Regions from separate parts of the Streptomyces sp. NPDC014623 genome, predicted to be linked through region 3. Evidence: riboswitches for the same ligand, from Rfam matches in the RefSeq annotation. Region 3 holds a riboswitch; each other region holds the start of a gene.

Region 1 (5,545 bases), on a different contig from region 3:
CAGGAGCGAGTCGGCGAGGGCCTGGCCGGTCTCCCAGGCGAGGCGGGAGGGGACGGCCTTGGGGTCGACCGAGTAGAAGTTGCGGCCGGTCGGCAGCACGTTGACCAGGCCGCGGAGCGGGGAGCCGGACGGGCCGGCGGGGACGAAGCCGCCGTTCAGCGCGTGGACCGCGTGGTCGAGCTCGTCGGTCGTCGCGGCGAGGCGGGGCACGACCTCGCGGGCGGCGAAGTCCAGGATGTCGGCGACGGCCTGCGGGTGGCCCTCGGCCACACCGGCGACGGCGGCCGGGTCCCAGTCCGCGTCGTCCATGGCCTGGACGAGCGCGCGGGCCTGCTCCTCGGCCGCGTCGGCGGCGGTGCGGGTGGCCGCCGACTCGTCCAGGCCGAGCGCCTCGCGCAGGCCGGGCAGCGAGGACGTGCCGCCCCAGATCTGGCGGGCGCGCAGGACGGCGAGGACCAGGTTGACGCGGTCCTTGCCGGCCGGGGCGCCGCCGAGGACGTGCAGGCCGTCGCGGATCTGGACGTCCTTGATCTCACAGAGCCAGCCGTCGAGATGCATGATGAACTCGTCGAAGCCCTCGTCCTCCGGCCGGTCCTCCAGGCCCAGGTCGTGGTCGAGCTTCGCGGCCTGGATGAGGGTCCAGATCTGGGCGCGGACGGCCGGGAGCTTGGCCGGGTCCATCGCGGCGATCTGGGCGTGCTCGTCCAGGAGCTGTTCGAGGCGGGCGATGTCGCCGTAGCTGTCGGCGCGCGCCATCGGCGGTACGAGGTGGTCCACGAGCGTGGCGTGCACACGGCGCTTGGCCTGGGTGCCCTCGCCTGGGTCGTTGACGAGGAACGGGTAGACCAGCGGCAGGTCGCCCAGCGCGGCGTCGGGGCCGCAGGCGGCGGACAGGCCGGCGTTCTTGCCCGGCAGCCACTCCAGGTTGCCGTGCTTGCCGAGGTGGATCATCGCGTCGGCGCCGAAGCCGTTGTCGTCGGCGGACGCGGCGATCCAGCGGTACGCGGCCAGGTAGTGGTGCGAGGGCGGCAGGTCGGGGTCGTGGTAGATCGCGATCGGGTTCTCGCCGAAGCCGCGCGGCGGCTGGATGAGGATCAGCAGGTTGCCGCGGCGCAGGGCGGCGAGCACGATGTCGCCCTCGGGGTTGCGGGACCGGTCGAGGAACATCTCACCGGGCGCCGGGCCCCAGTGCTCCTCCACCGCCTCCCGGAGTTCGGCGGGCAGGGTGGCGAACCAGCGGCGGTAGTCCGCGGCGGGGATCCGGACCGGGTTGCGGGCCAGCTGCTCCTCGGTCAGCCACTCCTGGTCGTGGCCGCCGGCCTCGATGAGCGCGTAGATCAGCTCGTCGCCGTCACCGGACACCAGGCCCGGGATCTCCTCCTCCGGACCGAAGTCGTAACCCTCCTCCCGGAGCCTGCGCAGCAGGGCGACGGCGCTGGCCGGGGTGTCGAGGCCGACCGCGTTGCCGATGCGGGAGTGCTTGGTCGGGTAGGCCGACAGGACGAGCGCGATCCGCTTCTCGGCGGCCGGGATGTGGCGGAGCCGGGCGTGGCGTACGGCGATCCCGGCGACCCGGGCGGCCCGCTCGGGATCGGCGACGTATGCGGGCAGGCCGTCCTCGTCGATCTCCTTGAAGGAGAACGGCACGGTGATCAACCGGCCGTCGAACTCGGGGACGGCGATCTGGGTCGCCGCGTCCAGCGGGGAGACGCCCTCGTCGTTCTCCTCCCAGGCGGCCCGCGGGCTGGTGAGGCAGAGCGCCTGGAGGACGGGCACGTCGAGGCCGGTGAGGGCACCCGCGTCCCAGGACTCGTCGTCTCCGCCGGCCGACGCGGTGGCGGGCTTGGTGCCGCCCGCGGCGAGGACCGTCGTCACGATGGCGTCGGCGGCGCGGAGTTCGTCGATGAGCTCGGGCTCAGGGGTGCGGAGCGAGGCGACGTACAGCGGGAGGACGCGGGCGCCCGCGTCCTCCACGGCCGTGCAGAGCGCCTCGACGAACGCGGTGTTCCCGCTCATGTGGTGGGCGCGGTAGTAGAGCACCGCGACCGTCGGCCCGGTGACGTCCCCGGCGGTCCGCTCCAGCGGGCCCCACGCGGGGGCGGGGGCGGGCGCCTCGAAGCCGTGACCGGTGAGCAGCACGGTGTCGGAGAGGAAGCGGGCCAGCTGCTCCAGGTTGGCGGGGCCGCCGTGCGCGAGGTAGGCGTGCGCCTCCGCCGCGATGCCGATGGGCACGGTCGACGCGGCCATCAGCTGTGCGTCGGGGGCCTGTTCGCCGGTGAGCACGACGACGGGCCGGCCGGTGGCGAGGACCTGGTCGAGGCCCTCCTGCCAGGCACGGACACCTCCGAGGAGACGTACGACGACGAGGTCCGTGCCCTCCAGGAGCTGCGGCAGGTCCTCGACGGAGAGCCGGGACGGGTTCGCGTAACGGAAGCCGACCGGGCCGCCGGAGGCGCGGGCGCTGAGCAGGTCGGTGTCGGACGTCGACAGGAGCAGGATCATGCGGCGTCAGTCCTTCCCCGGGGTGTCCACGCCCCAGGCGGTGTCGGATTGGGGGTCTCCCCCGCTCGGGCGGAGCCGAGCTCGGGGATGGGAGTTCCTGACTCGCACGGCCTGGGGCCGGGCTCACAGTGGCGGGACCGCGCCGGGATCTCACCGGGCTTCCTCCCATGTCGCCGTATGGCGATGGCGGACCCAACGGACCGCCGCTAGGCATAGTAGGCGGCGGGTGGGGGGTCCTGACCAGACGGCCCCCGCACCGGCCGGGACCGGGGCCTGCCCGGGCGGCCCGCGCACCGGCCGGGAGAGGTGGTGTCCCGCAGGTCACAGTGACCGTCAGGATGCGACCCGGTCACGGTCGGTATGCTCGCCGCCATGCCCGCCTCCTCCCTCCCGTCCCGGTCTCCGGGTGATGCGTGTGCCCGGAGCAGCGATGACGCCTGTCCCGGTGCGCTGCGCCTGCACCGGGCGGATGACGGTGCGCTGGCGCGGATCCGCATACCCGGCGGGGTGCTGACGCCCCGGCAGGCAGAGGTGCTCGGGCATGCCGCCGAGCGCTTCGGTGACGGTGAGCTGCATCTCACCTCCCGTGGGAACGTGCAACTGCGCGGGCTCGGCCCGGACTGCGGCGCCGAGCTGGCCGGGCTGCTGGACGAGGCCGGGCTGCTGCCCTCCGCACGTCATGAACGGGTGCGCAACATGGTCGCGTCCCCCCTCTCCGGGCTCGACGGCCTCGGTGCCGGTGACGTCAGACCCTGGCTGACCGGACTGGACAGCCTCCTCTGCGCGAGCGACCGCGCGACGGCGCTCTCCGGACGTTTCCTGTTCGCCCTCGACGACGGCCGCGGCGACGTGGACGCCCTCGGCGCCGACCTCACCCTCCTCGGCCACGGTGACGGCGGCGCCCTGCTGCGCATCGGCCCCGGTGACTCCGTGCTCCGCGTGCCCTGGGCCGACGGGCCGCGCGCCGCGCTGATCGCCGCCGAGGCCTTCCTCGACGCGGCCCGGGGGCCCGGCGCCTGGCGGGTGAAGGACCTGCCGGACGGTGCGGCGGCAGCGCTGCCCGCCGAAGTCGTCCGCCGGCTGCGACAGGCCGGCCTGACGGTCGCCCCGCACCACCACCCCCGCCCCCTCGGAGCCCAGCCCCCCGCCCCCGGCCCCGTGCCGGGCAGTCACCGCCACCACACCGCGCTGTCGGTCGGCGTGCCGCTGGGCCGGCTGGACCGGGCTCAGTGGCGGCTGCTGGCCGGCGCCGGGGAACTGCGCCTCACCCCGTGGCGCGGGGCCGTCGTCACCGGGGTCGCACCCGACCGTGCGGGCAGCCTGCTGAGCGGCCTCTCCGACGCCGGTCTGATCACTGGACCGGGCTCCCCGTGGGCCGGCGTGGGGGCCTGTATCGGGCAGCCCGGCTGCGCGAAGTCACTGGCCGATGTGCGGGCCGAGGCGGGGGCCGCCGTCGGCCCGGCCGGGCGGCTCCCTGTGTACTGGTCCGGGTGCGAACGCCGCTGCGGTCATCCGCACGGGGAGTGGATCGATGTGGTCGCCGTCCCCGGAGGCCACCGGATCTCCCACGTCCGGGGGGACCGGACGGCATCGGCGGTGACGGTCCGGGACGACCCGGGCGCACTCGCCGCAGCCGTGGCAGCGGCCCGGGGCGCGCGCAGCTGACCACCACGCACCACCTTCCTGTCCGACTTGTTCGATGAAGAAAGCGACAGCACTGTGCACCAGTACGAGAAGGACGGACCGGCGATCTACCGCCAGTCCTTCGCCACCATCCGTGCGGAGGCGGATCTGGCCGGGCTGCCCGCCGACGTGAGCCAGGTCGCCGTTCGCATGATCCACGCCTGCGGCATGGTCGACCTCGTACGCGATCTCGCCTTCTCGCCGAGCGCGGTGGCCGACGCCCGCGCGGCGCTGCGCGCCGGCGCACCGATCCTGTGCGACGTCGCGATGGTCGCCAGCGGTGTCACCCGCAAGCGCCTGCCCGCGGACAACGAGGTGATCTGCACCCTGTCCGATCCCGGCGTCCCCGAACTGGCCGTGAAGCTCGGAACCACCCGCAGCGCCGCCGCCCTGGAGCTGTGGCGGGACCGGATGGAGGGCGCGGTCGTCGCCGTCGGGAACGCGCCCACCGCGCTCTTCCGACTGCTGGAGATGATCGAGGAGGGCGCCCCGCGCCCCGCCGCGGTCATCGGTGTGCCCGTCGGCTTCATCGGGGCCGCCGAGTCCAAGGAGGCTCTGGCCGCCCACCCGTCCGGGCTGGAGCACCTCGTCGTGCGGGGCAGGCGCGGCGGCAGCGCCATCGCCGCCGCCGCCCTCAACGCGATCGCCAGCGAGGAGGAGTGAGCGTGCCCGAGCAGCAGCAGGCCGACGGCACCGGAAGCACCGGGCGGCTCTACGGCGTCGGGCTGGGTCCCGGAGACCCGGCCCTGATGACCGTGCGGGCCGTGCAGGTCATCGGCGAGGCCGATGTCGTCGCGTACCACTCCGCCCGGCACGGCCGTTCCATCGCCCGCTCGATCGCGGCGCAGTACATCCGCGCCGACCACATCGAGGAGGCGCTGGTCTACCCCGTCACGACGGAGACCACGGACCACCCCGGCGGCTACCGGGGTGCGCTGGACGAGTTCTACGCCGAGGCCGCGGCCCGCCTCGCGGCGCACCTCGACGCCGGGCGCACCGTCGCCGTGCTCGCCGAGGGCGACCCGCTCTTCTACGGCTCGTACCAGCACATGCACAAGCGGCTCGCGGACCGTTACGACACCGAGGTCATCCCCGGCGTCACCTCGGTCAGCGCTGCCGCCGCCCGTCTGGGAACCCCGCTCGTCGAGGCCGAGGAGGTGCTGACGATCCTGCCGGGAACCCTTCCGGAGGAAGAGCTGACCGCACGTCTGGCGGCCACGGACTCCGCGGTGGTGATGAAGCTGGGGCGGACTTTCCCCGCCGTGCGCCGCGCGTTCGAGGCGTCCGGGCGGCTGCCCGAGGCGCGTTACGTCGAGCGCGCCACCATGGCCGGGGAGCGGACCGGTGACCTGGCGGACAC
Region 2 (5,545 bases), on a different contig from region 3:
CTCGTTCTCCTCCTGGTCCCGGGCCATGAACACCGACCAGGGAGGAGGACGCGGCCATGGTGCACCGTGCAACCGTCCGTACCGCCAACCCAGTCCTCGAGGTCGCCGTGCACAGCCCGTGCGACGCACGGGCGCAGTTGGCAGGTCTCCGGACTCGTGGGCGCGCTCACCGGAAACCCGGCGGGCATCTGTCAGCCGTCGCCTTCTCGGACCTCGCACGGGCCCGGTGCTGCGATGGCTCTCGTTCCCACTCACCGTTGCGGGACAGTCCCGGATTCCCACCGGGTTCCCTCTTGCGTCGCGCTACCGCACATGTGGATGGACGGGAGGCGCGAACCGACTGCGCGTCTCACCCTAGGGGCGCTCGCAGCTCTGCGACAGGGGCACACGGGCGGTTGGCCTGATGCGGCTGGTGCGTGGGCAAGCGTGCGTGCCCTGCGAGGTGGCACTTCGGGTAACACTGAGGAGTGTTCCCTTTTCTCAGCGCGTCTGCCAACAGCACCGACGGACAGTTCGGTCCATGGCAAAGGCGATGCCCGGGCCGTTGTGATGCTCTGGCCGGAATGAGCCTCCGTGTCTCCGGCTCCTCCAACGACACACTGATCGCTCCTGCGACATGCGCGCACTGCCACCCGGGGGACGGTGCCCAGAGGGCCAGGAATGCTGTCATAGAAAGCGCCTGACGGCCAGGAAGGTCCGAGCTGCCGACGCCTGACCTGCATTCCGCCTGTCGTGTCGCCCTGCGCACCGAGGGGCGACCGTGGTGGTCATGCCGTGCATGGCCGCCGCCGGCACCTCCTGGAGGTACCTGCTGAGCCAGGCATTCGGCTGCTCGGCGCTGTTGTGGGCGTGGGGCACGGTCATGGTCGGACTGCTGCTGTCCGGGCAGCACCCGTTGGCCGCCGGGCTTTCCGCAGGCACCGGAGCGGTGCATCAGGCCCGGCCGGCGGCCACGGGCGTCCGGCGCATGCGAGGATGGCCGATGACAGGGCGACGGCGGTCCGAGGAAGCCGGTGAGAATCTGGCGCGGTCCCGTCACTGTGATCGGCGAGCGGATCCCAGCAGTTCCGCCATCCTCACGGGTGGGAAGGATGGGACGAGCCCTGACCCGAGAGCCAGGAGACTCACGCGGTCGCCTCCTCGATGGACGCCGGGGCGGATCTCCCCGGAGAGAGGGCGGTTCAGCGTCCCTGAAAAGCCGGATGCAGAAACGTCTGACGACGCTGTAGTGACGGGGACAGCGGTCACCCCAGTGCCTTGCCGAATCGTCGTTTGCCGAGATTGTTGTTGCGGCACCGCCAAGGTGCGGGGAATCGATCACGCCGCGCAGACGGCGCGTCTGCGCTCGGATGCACCAGTACGGGTCTCCGCCTGCCTCGACGTCTGCGCCCAGGCCAACGTCGTCGTGGTCCAACCTTCCGCTGCCGGCCGAGCAGCCGGTGCCAGGCCGGTATGGCTCGGGCTCGTCAATGATCCCCGAGCCACGGAAGACATAGCGGCCTGGGTACGCGCCGGCGGCCCAGGCGTCGCTCCTAAGCCCGAGATGCTCGACCTGTACGCTTGCCCGCCGCTGCGGCACCGCGCGGTCTCCTGGAACGTCGGTCCCACCGAAATGCATCTGTCGAGCCCGCTTGTGCAGTGAGGACTCCTCTTGTGTCCTTCTCCGAGACGGCGTCACGCAAGGAGGCAGTCCCCATGAAGGATCTCGTTCGGGCACCCGGGGTGGTTGTGGCTGCGGCTTTGGACGATGTGGCAGCCATCGGAGGCTTCTTCGCCCTGCGTGTCGGACGCTGCGACGAGGGCTGGCGTCCTGTGGACCACTTCTACAGCAGTGGCTTCGCCGACCTGTCCACCGCAGTTGCCAACCGATACCGCACCACCGAGCTGCGTGTCGGAGTCTCCATCGCTCACCTCGGGCACGCCGCCCGTCTCTGGTCGCCCGTGCTGGCCTGCGTGCTGCTCCATGGGATTGTGCTGGACCTGAGCGAGTTGCAGCGCGCCGACGACAGTTCGGAGCTCAGGCTGCCCGAGCCCGCCGGCTGGTACGCCGACTCGCTGTCCGACAGGACAGGGAGTCTGTACGCCGAGGTGATGCACCACCTCGACGCTCTGGGCACCGGCCTTCGCGTCAAGGTCGCTCCGCGCCTGCTCGACGGCAACGCCGCGTCCGCATTGGTCGGCTCGGCCGGCGTGCTGCTGTCGGCCTACCCACAACTGCGTGCTGCGCTCGGCGAACTCGTGACGGACCTGCTCGGTAGGGGGCGACTTGTCGGTACGGGGCACGTGACCGGGCCGGACCTGGCCTTCACCCGTCGTAGCTGTTGTCTCTACTACCGCACGCCAACCGGCACGAAATGCGGGGACTGCTGTTTCGCAAGCTGAAACCCGAGTGCTGCACCAGTGCACCGGACCAACGACGGGTGAGGGGTGTGGTGGTGGGCTGGGTCCGAGCGGGTGGTCGTCACTCGTGCGAGCCTCTCAGAAGTCCCAGCCGTCAGCGGCGGCGTAAGTATCCCCGGGCCGTCGGTGCTTAGGCCGTGCCCTACATGGTCAGTTTGAGGAACCGTTTGTAGCAGCAGAGAGCGGCTGCTAGTCCGAGAAAGGCCAGGTAGTTGCCCGGTTTCCGCTCGTAGCGGTGGTTGAGTCGGCGGTAGCCGGTCAGCCAGGACATGGTTCGTTTGCCGTAGAACCTGAGCCGGGCGGGTCGCCGGTGAGCGACCCGCCCGGTTCTTCCGCCCCCGCCCGAACCACCGGTGCCAGTAGAAAGAACATCCCCCGAGTTCGTGGGAACTCGCATGCCTTGCCCGACGACTATGTACTGAAGGCTCTGACACCCCTGCCTGGCACGTTCGGTGTGCGCGACTACGAGAAGCCGAGCGGCTCGCTCAGGGCCGGGGCCTCCGACCTATTCGACAGGTGTCAGTTCGACGGCGTCAGGGGGACTGTAAAACCTGCTGGGGTGGCAGTCGTCCCCCCGGGGCAGCCGAGGATCGCAGCGTCCTGCGCCACTGGGAAGCGCCGGCTGGCGACGTGCTGGCGGTTGCCCTCCGGGGCGACCGGGGATCACAAACGCAAGATCACGTTATTAGCCTCGCGCTTCATGAAAGCGCGAGGCTAGCGTCGCGCGGTTTGGCGTCTGGCGCTGGGCGTCGACCGGGCGAGAGGCCAGGTCGTGCGGGCGCGCATGACGGCACCGGACGTTGCTGCAGCGGGCCCGGGGCTCGTACTCGGCCGGGAGGCTGAGTGCCTGCACCGTGTGCTCCCTCGAAGTATGTGAGGCGGCCGGCGCAAGCCTCACGAAGCGACTGACGGTGCGTCAGAAAAGTCAGCATTGGGTCAGCATTGGTACTGAAAAACCTGCTGACCCCTGCCCGAACCTGCGACTGGTTGTAATCTGGACGCACCGCCCTTGACCTGCAAATACGCAGGCAGGGAGCCTAGTGGACGGAGCGCCCTCGTGATGCGTACAATGTTCAAGTCCAAGATCCACCGAGCCACCGTGACCCAGGCCGACCTGCACTACGTGGGATCCGTGACGGTCGACGCCGACCTGATGGACGCCGCGGATCTGCTGCCCGGCGAGCTCGTGCACATCGTGGACATCGACAACGGTGCCCGCCTCGAGACGTACGTCATCGAGGGGGAGCGCGGCTCCGGTGTCATCGGGATCAACGGCGCTGCGGCCCACCTCGTACACCCCGGTGACCTGGTCATTCTCATCAGCTATGCCCAGGTCGACGACGCCGAGGCCCGCGCGCTGGTGCCGAGCGTCGTGCACGTCGACGCGGGGAACCGCATCATCGCTCTGGGAGCCGACGCATCCGCCCCCGTGCCGGGCACCCGGACCGAGCGCAGCCCGCAGGCGGTCCCCGCGCGGAGCTGATCCGCCCGAGTGCCCGCCGTACGGGGGAGTGCTCGCCACGGCGGCGGAGAGTGACACCGCGGTGGAGATACGGGACGACGGCGTGCGAGGGTGACGTGGCCGCGGGGTACATGGCGTAGTTCGCGATGTACCCCGAGCCCGTTGCTCTCGTACGCCGCGCACGCCGTTGTCGATCCCGGGCCCGAGGGCGGTGCCGGCGTCCTCGCGCGGGAGTTCTACGCTAGGGCGGCCCGCGAGGAAGCTCTCGTCGTGCCCCCGGCCAGTGGGCCCGGCGTCATCCTGGGACAGGCTCCGCGGCCCCGGGAGAACTGTGCGCGGCGCCGAACGGAGGTTCGGCTCGCACCCCGTGCTGTTCCGAGGGCGCCCCGGGCCGGAGGATCCTGGTAACAGGAGTCGCGGAGCCCACGTGTGGACTCGGCAGGCGAGGGCAGCCGCACGGGGAGACGGTGGAGATGAGATCCACTCGTCCTGTCCGTCGCAGTTGGAGGACCGAGATGACGCACCCGAATCCCGACCCCGTACCGCCCGCGCCGACGCCCCCGCCCGTGCCCGGGCCGCCGACACCGGTGCCCTCCCCGCCGCCCGTACCGCCAGGTCCTGTGCCGCCCGGCCCCGCGCCCGACCCGATTCCGCAGCCGCCGGACCCGAACCCCGAGCCGGTACCCGAGCCGGAGCCCTCGCCCCAGCCGGCGGGATGAGCCGGAGACTCCCCGGGGACGCCCGTAGAGTCCCTGGGGGCGTCGGCGTGACTCAGCCCGCTCTCCGCCGCTGAGTCCGGTGACTGCGCCTCGCGTGTCGTGGCGGCGCGCAGTCCGCCGGGCTCCCGGGCGTGGGCCGTGATGCCCCCGGTGAGCAGCACGGCCCGGTGACGCGGTCACCGCCCCGGAGCCCGTGGAGCGGACTTGTCCGGCCGCCGTTCGGCCCGCAGCCGTCGTAGCGCGGGAGCACAGGGGCGGAATCCGGAGCCGGCGTGACCTGCCGGACGCGGAGTCCCAGGTGCCGCCTCGTCGGTGGGCTCCGGCATTCGACGATTCCCCGTGGTTCCTGCTCAGGCGTGCGGCAGGACCGGCTGATCCGTAGCGGAACCGTTGCGCGACACGACGAAGGCGACGGAGGGAAGTCGGTACGCTCCCCCTTGGCTTCGCGGCTCCGGCAGGGGCCGAACTGCCGAGACCAGGGGATGGTTCATCATGAGCAGCACACCTTCCGCCCACCTTTTCAAGCCGCTCCAGGAGGGCGATCCGGCTGTCGTGGGCGGTTATCGCCTGGCGGCCGTACTGGGCACGGGTGGCATGGGCAAGGTGTACCTCTCCCACACGCCGGGCGGCCGGCCCATCGCGCTCAAGGTGATCCGGCCCGAGTTCAGCGAGGACCCCGAGTTCCGGCGGCGGTTCAAGCAGGAGGTCCACGCCGCGCAACGGGTGCAGGGTCTGTACACGGCGCCGGTCATCGACTCCGACACCGACGGTCCTCAGCCCTGGCTCGCCACCGCCTATGTACCGGGCCCCTCTCTCGCGCACGCCGTGGCCCAGCACGGTGGGCTGCCACTGCGCAGCGTGCTGCTGCTGACCGTGGGAGTCGCCGAGGCGCTCCATGTGATCCATGGCGCGGGCATCGTCCACCGCGACCTGAAGCCCGCCAACGTGCTCCTGGCCTCCGACG
Region 3 (5,545 bases):
AGGGCGCCGTTGAGGATGTACTGCATCGTCTCGGTGTTGCCGAGCTCGACGACATCCGGGAACTTGTCGCCGCCGAGGGCCGTGTCGAGCTTCTTGGCCTTGTCCGCCCACTGCTGGTACTGGACGTCGACCTTGACCTTCGGGTATTTCTTGTTGAACTGCGCGTTGACGTCCTTGACCAGTTCCGGCCAGGTGCTCTGCGCGTCGACCATGAGCCAGACCGTCAGGCTCTCGGTGCGGTCCTTCGGGTCCTTCGAGGCGTTGTCGCTGCCGTCCCCGCCACACGCCGCGATTCCGGTCATCATCGCTGCGACGCCTACTGCCGCAATGAGCTTGCGCTTCATGCCACACCCTCCTCAGAGATACCAGCAACCCCCCCGCCCACCGCGAAGACGTACGCCTGGCGCTACCTGTGGGGCTGGGACCTTGGTCTTTAATGGTTTAGACCAGTACGGGGAGCTTGGCCTAGACCTTTAGGGGTGTCAAGGGTGTATAAGAAGTGCACTCGCGTCCGTTACCGGACCGACACCTGAGGGAGGGCGACGACCCGTGACCGGACCGTGCCACCATGTGAGCCGCGACAGACGGAGGAGCCGGTGACGGCAGCAACGCAGCAGTCGGGAAGGCGGGCCATGGGTGCCGACGGGGGCAGCAGTACGACCGATACCGGTGCGGGTGTGCGTACCGCACGCGTCCCGAAGTACTACCGGCTCAAGCGCCATCTCCTCGAGATGACGGACACCATGCCGCCCGGCACCCCGGTGCCGCCCGAGCGGACCCTGGCAGCCGAGTTCGACACCTCGCGCACCACGGTGCGCCAGGCCCTCCAGGAGCTGGTGGTCGAGGGCCGGCTGGAGCGCATCCAGGGCAAGGGGACCTTCGTCGCCAAGCCGAAGGTCTCCCAGGCCCTGCAACTCACCTCGTACACCGAGGACATGCGTGCCCAGGGGCTGGAACCCGCCTCCCAGCTGCTGGACATCGGCTATGTCACGGCGGACAGCACGCTCGCCGGGCTGCTGGACATCTCGGCCGGCGGCCGGGTGCTGCGGATCGAGCGGCTCCGGCTCGCCAGCGGGGAGCCGATGGCCATCGAGACCACCCACCTTTCGGCCAAGCGCTTTCCCGCGCTGCGCCGTTCACTGGTGAAGTACACCTCTCTCTACACCGCGCTGGCCGAGGTGTACGACGTCCGGCTCGCCGAGGCCGAGGAGACCATCGAGACCTCGCTCGCCACCCCGCGCGAAGCGGGGCTGCTCGGCACGGACGTCGGCCTTCCGATGCTCATGCTGTCGCGCCACTCGATCGACGGGGACGGCGAACCGGTGGAGTGGGTGCGCTCGGTGTACCGGGGTGACCGGTACAAATTCCTGGCACGCCTGAAGCGTCCCGCCGACTGAGACGTTTCCGTGCACCCGGCACCCCGATCCCCCTGCGCACGCGGGGGGATCAGGCATTTCGGGCACCAGCGGACCGTTGCAGGACCGCAATGCGGACGGGGGTGACGGTGGCCGGGACTCTCGCTTAGATTTCCTGCGCATTGCACCAGGTGATCAGCGAGGGGACGGAGCCACCACATGCCAGAAGAATCCGGTGCGAAACCACCGACCGTGACACCCATGAGGGTGGTCATCGCGCTGTGCCTGATCGCCCCGTTCGTGGCGATGCTCTGGGTCAGTTCGTACGCGAAGATCGAACCGACCTTCATCGGCATCCCGTTCTTCTACTGGTACCAGATGCTCTGGGTGCTCATCTCGACCGCTCTCACCATGATCGCGTACAAACTGTGGCAGCGTGACCAGCGTGCCCGCAAGGGGGGTGCGTCCGCATGAAGGACGGCGTGAACGGCGTCGCACTCGCCGTGTTCATCTTCTTCTTCCTGGCCGTCACGGTCATCGGCTTCATGGCCGCGCGCTGGCGCAAGGCAGAGAACGAGGCCAGCCTCGACGAATGGGGCCTGGGTGGAAGGTCCTTCGGCACCTGGGTCACCTGGTTCCTGCTCGGCGGCGACCTCTACACGGCGTACACCTTCGTCGCGGTGCCCGCAGCGGTCTACGCGGCGGGCGCGGCGGGCTTCTTCGCCGTCCCGTACACGATCCTCGTCTATCCGCTGATCTTCACCTTCCTGCCGCGCCTGTGGTCCGTCTCGCACAAGCACGGCTACGTCACCACCTCGGACTTCGTCCGCGGCCGCTTCGGGTCCAAAGGGCTCTCGCTGGCGGTCGCCCTCACCGGCATCCTCGCCACGATGCCGTACATCGCGCTCCAGCTGGTCGGCATCCAGGCGGTGCTGGACGTCATGGGCGTCGGCGGCGGCGAGACCACGCACTGGTTCATCAAGGATCTGCCGCTGCTGATCGCGTTCGCCGTCCTCGCCGCGTACACCTACTCCTCGGGGCTGCGCGCGCCCGCGCTGATCGCGTTCGTCAAGGACGGGCTGATCTACCTCGTCATCGCCGTGGCGATCATCTACATCCCGATCAAACTCGGCGGGTTCGACAACATCTTCGCCGCGGCCGGCGAGAAGTTCTCCGCCGCGAACGAGGCGGCCGGCAAACCGGTGGCCGGGCTCGCGCCCGGCGCCTCCGGCCAGTGGGTGTACGCCACCCTGGCTCTGGGCTCGGCACTGGCCCTCTTCATGTACCCGCACTCGATCACGGCGACGCTCTCCAGCCGCAGCCGTGAGGTGATCCGGCGCAACACCACGATCCTGCCGCTGTACTCGCTGATGCTGGGTCTGCTGGCCCTGCTCGGGTTCATGGCGATCGCCGCCGGGATCAAGGTGGACAACGGACAGCTCGCGATTCCCCAGCTGTTCGAGAACATGTTCCCCGACTGGTTCGCGGGCGTGGCCTTCGCCGCGATCGGCATCGGCGCCCTGGTGCCGGCCGCGATCATGTCGATCGCCGCGGCGAACCTCTTCACCCGCAACATCTACAAGGACTTCATCAAGCCCGACGCGACCCCGGCCCAGGAGACCAAGGTCTCCAAGCTGGTCTCGCTGCTGGTCAAGGTCGGCGCGCTCGCCTTCGTCCTCACCATGGACAAGACCGTCGCGATCAACTTCCAGCTGCTGGGCGGTATCTGGATCCTCCAGACGATGCCCGCCCTGGTGGGCGGCCTGTTCACCCGCTGGTTCCACCGCTGGGCCCTGATCGCGGGCTGGGCGGTCGGCATGATCTACGGCACGGTGGCCGCCTACGGCGTCGCCAGCCCGACCCAGAAGCACTTCGGCGGGTCCTCGAAGGAGATACCGGGCATCGGCGAGATCGGCTACATCGGTCTCACCGCGTTCGTGCTGAACCTCGTCGTCGTGGTGGTGCTGACCTTCGTCCTCAACGCGCTGAAGGCCCCCTCCGGTGTGGACGAGACCTCTCCGTCCGACTACACGGCGGACGTCGGCGACCCCGGGGTCAAGGCCGAGCTTCCGCCGGCCACGGCGGGTGCGCCGGGAGGTCACTGACCCCCACGGCAGCTCCGGAGCGTGACGCCGTCCCGGCAGGGGTCTCCCTGCCGGGACGGCGCCGTTCCGGGCGGCGGCCCCGTGGGACGCCGCCGCCCGGAACGGGGGCGCGCCGAGCCCTGCGCCTGCGGCAGACCGCCGCCCACGGACGTATCGATCAGGCCGGTCCCGCCCGCTCGGTTCGAGGCTCTGGGCGAGATCACCGCACAGGCGTACCTCGTGGAAGGGCTCCTGGACCTCGGCGCCGGCGACCCCTGTCCGGAACAGCCGCACGCCGTGGAGCGGCGGGCGGCCGAGGTGCTGGACGCCGACGGCCGGTTGCTGGGGGGCGTCACCTACGTGGCGCCCGGCAGACCGTGGACGGACGTCGCCGAGGAGGACGAGGCAGAGTTCCGGATGCCGGCCGTCTCGCCGGAGGCCCGTGGGCGGGGGGCGGACGAGGCGCTCGTACGGGCCCGCGTCGACCGGGCGTGAGCCGCCGGAGGGCTCTCCGGGCTGGTCCTCCGGGCGCAGCGGACCATGCGGGGCGCCCACAGGATCTACCGGCGCCTCGGCCTCGTACGGACCCCGGAGCCGGACCGGTGCCCTCTGCCGAACGTCCCGCTCCTGACATACCAGCTGGAGCTCTGGCCTACTCCGACACAACATGTGGGGGCTTCTTCAATCAGGAGCCCCCACATGTATGCTCAACTTCGCTGTCGTCACAGGGGAATCCGGTGCGAATCCGGAACTGTCCCGCAACGGTGTGATCGGTGTGCTTGTCCGCACCCCGAAGTCCGAAGACCTGTCGACAGTGCGTCCGGCTCGACCGAACCGGACGCCGAGACGTCCGGGCCCCGCGGAGGGCCGGTGGACGCCGTGCGCCGTGCTGTCCGTCCCCGGGCGCCGCCGTGCCCGGCTGCCCCGCTCCCGCAGGCCCTGAGCCGAGCGAGGGATAGCCCCAGTGACCATCGCGCCAGCCGACCCGGTTTCAGCCGCGGAATCCGAAGGCCGTACGACCGACGCGCCCGGGACCGCCCTGCTGCGGACCCTGACCGGCCTCACCGCCGATCTGCCCGACACCGACCCCGGACGGGTCGCCGCAGCCGCGCTGCGCGGCCGCAGCGCGCGGTCGGACGAGGCCGAACTGCGCTCGCTGGCCATCGAGGCCGCCGCCGGACTGATCTCCGAGGACCCGGCCTACTCCCGGCTCGCCGCCCGGCTGCTGACCCGGGCCGTCGCGGACGAGGCCGCCGGCCAGGGTGCCGTCTCCTTCTCCTCGTCGGTCGCCGTCGGACACCGTGAGGGCCTCATCGCGGACCGTACGGCGGAGTTCGTCACACTGCACGCCGCCGCCCTCGACGCACTGGTCGACCAGGCGCTCGCCGACGGCGCCGACGACCGCTTCGGCTACTTCGGGCTGCGGACGCTGCACAGCCGCTACCTGCTGCGCCACCCGCTCACCCGCGAGGTCGTCGAGACCCCTCAGCACTTCATGCTGCGCGTCGCCGCCGGGCTCGCCGAGGACACCTCCGAGCGCGCCCTGGAGGAAGTGGCCGCGCTGTACGGCCTGATGAGCCGGCTCGACTACCTGCCCTCCTCCCCCACCCTTTTCAACTCCGGCACCCGCCACCCGCAGATGTCGTCCTGCTATCTGCTGGACTCGCCGCTGGACGAGCTCGACTCGATCTACGACCGCTACCACCAGGTGGCGCGCCTCTCCAAGCACGCGGGCGGCATCGGGCTCTCCTACTCCCGTGTCCGCGCCCGGGGTTCCCTCATCCGCGGCACCAACGGGCACTCCAACGGCATCGTGCCGTTCCTGAAGACGCTCGACGCCTCGGTCGCCGCGGTCAACCAGGGCGGCCGCCGCAAGGGAGCCGCCGCCGTCTACCTGGAGACCTGGCACGCGGACATCGAGGAGTTCCTGGAACTGCGCGACAACACCGGCGAGGACCAGCGGCGTACGCACAACCTCAACCTGGCGCACTGGATCCCGGACGAGTTCATGCGACGCGTCGACGCGGACACGCAGTGGTCGCTGTTCTCCCCGGCCGACGCCCCCGAACTCGTGGACCTGTGGGGTGACGAGTTCGACGCCGCGTA

What was found. Region 3 has a riboswitch for cobalamin ahead of ACF1FZ_RS27550 (ribonucleoside-diphosphate reductase subunit alpha). Riboswitches for the same ligand answer to the same signal wherever they lie in the genome.
Region 1: another riboswitch for cobalamin. It lies ahead of cobN (cobaltochelatase subunit CobN); the one in region 3 lies ahead of ACF1FZ_RS27550 (ribonucleoside-diphosphate reductase subunit alpha).
Region 2: another riboswitch for cobalamin. It lies ahead of ACF1FZ_RS27130 ((2Fe-2S) ferredoxin domain-containing protein); the one in region 3 lies ahead of ACF1FZ_RS27550 (ribonucleoside-diphosphate reductase subunit alpha).

The regions. Positions count from the first base shown of each region.
Region 1 covers NZ_JBIBZU010000009.1:178,372-183,916, reverse strand. Annotated here, with positions in the region: gene cobN (cobaltochelatase subunit CobN) at 1-2,502, opposite strand, end outside; cobalamin riboswitch at 2,574-2,714, opposite strand; gene ACF1FZ_RS17030 (cobalamin biosynthesis protein CobG) at 2,863-4,167, shown strand; gene ACF1FZ_RS17025 (precorrin-8X methylmutase) at 4,222-4,848, shown strand; gene cobJ (precorrin-3B C(17)-methyltransferase) at 4,845-5,545, shown strand, end outside.
Region 2 covers NZ_JBIBZU010000019.1:111,109-116,653, forward strand. Annotated here, with positions in the region: cobalamin riboswitch at 122-356, opposite strand; cobalamin riboswitch at 1,004-1,126, shown strand; gene ACF1FZ_RS27130 ((2Fe-2S) ferredoxin domain-containing protein) at 1,229-1,642, shown strand; gene ACF1FZ_RS27135 ((2Fe-2S)-binding protein) at 1,696-2,382, shown strand; partial or broken gene ACF1FZ_RS27140 (IS5/IS1182 family transposase) at 2,543-2,683, opposite strand; gene panD (aspartate 1-decarboxylase) at 3,458-3,883, shown strand; gene ACF1FZ_RS27150 (protein kinase) at 5,074-5,545, shown strand, end outside.
Region 3 covers NZ_JBIBZU010000020.1:67,710-73,254, reverse strand. Annotated here, with positions in the region: gene ACF1FZ_RS27575 (sugar ABC transporter substrate-binding protein) at 1-344, opposite strand, end outside; gene ACF1FZ_RS27570 (GntR family transcriptional regulator) at 633-1,397, shown strand; gene ACF1FZ_RS27565 (DUF3311 domain-containing protein) at 1,617-1,829, shown strand; gene mctP (monocarboxylate uptake permease MctP) at 1,826-3,460, shown strand; partial or broken gene ACF1FZ_RS27555 (GNAT family N-acetyltransferase) at 3,617-4,087, shown strand; cobalamin riboswitch at 4,137-4,267, shown strand; gene ACF1FZ_RS27550 (ribonucleoside-diphosphate reductase subunit alpha) at 4,404-5,545, shown strand, end outside.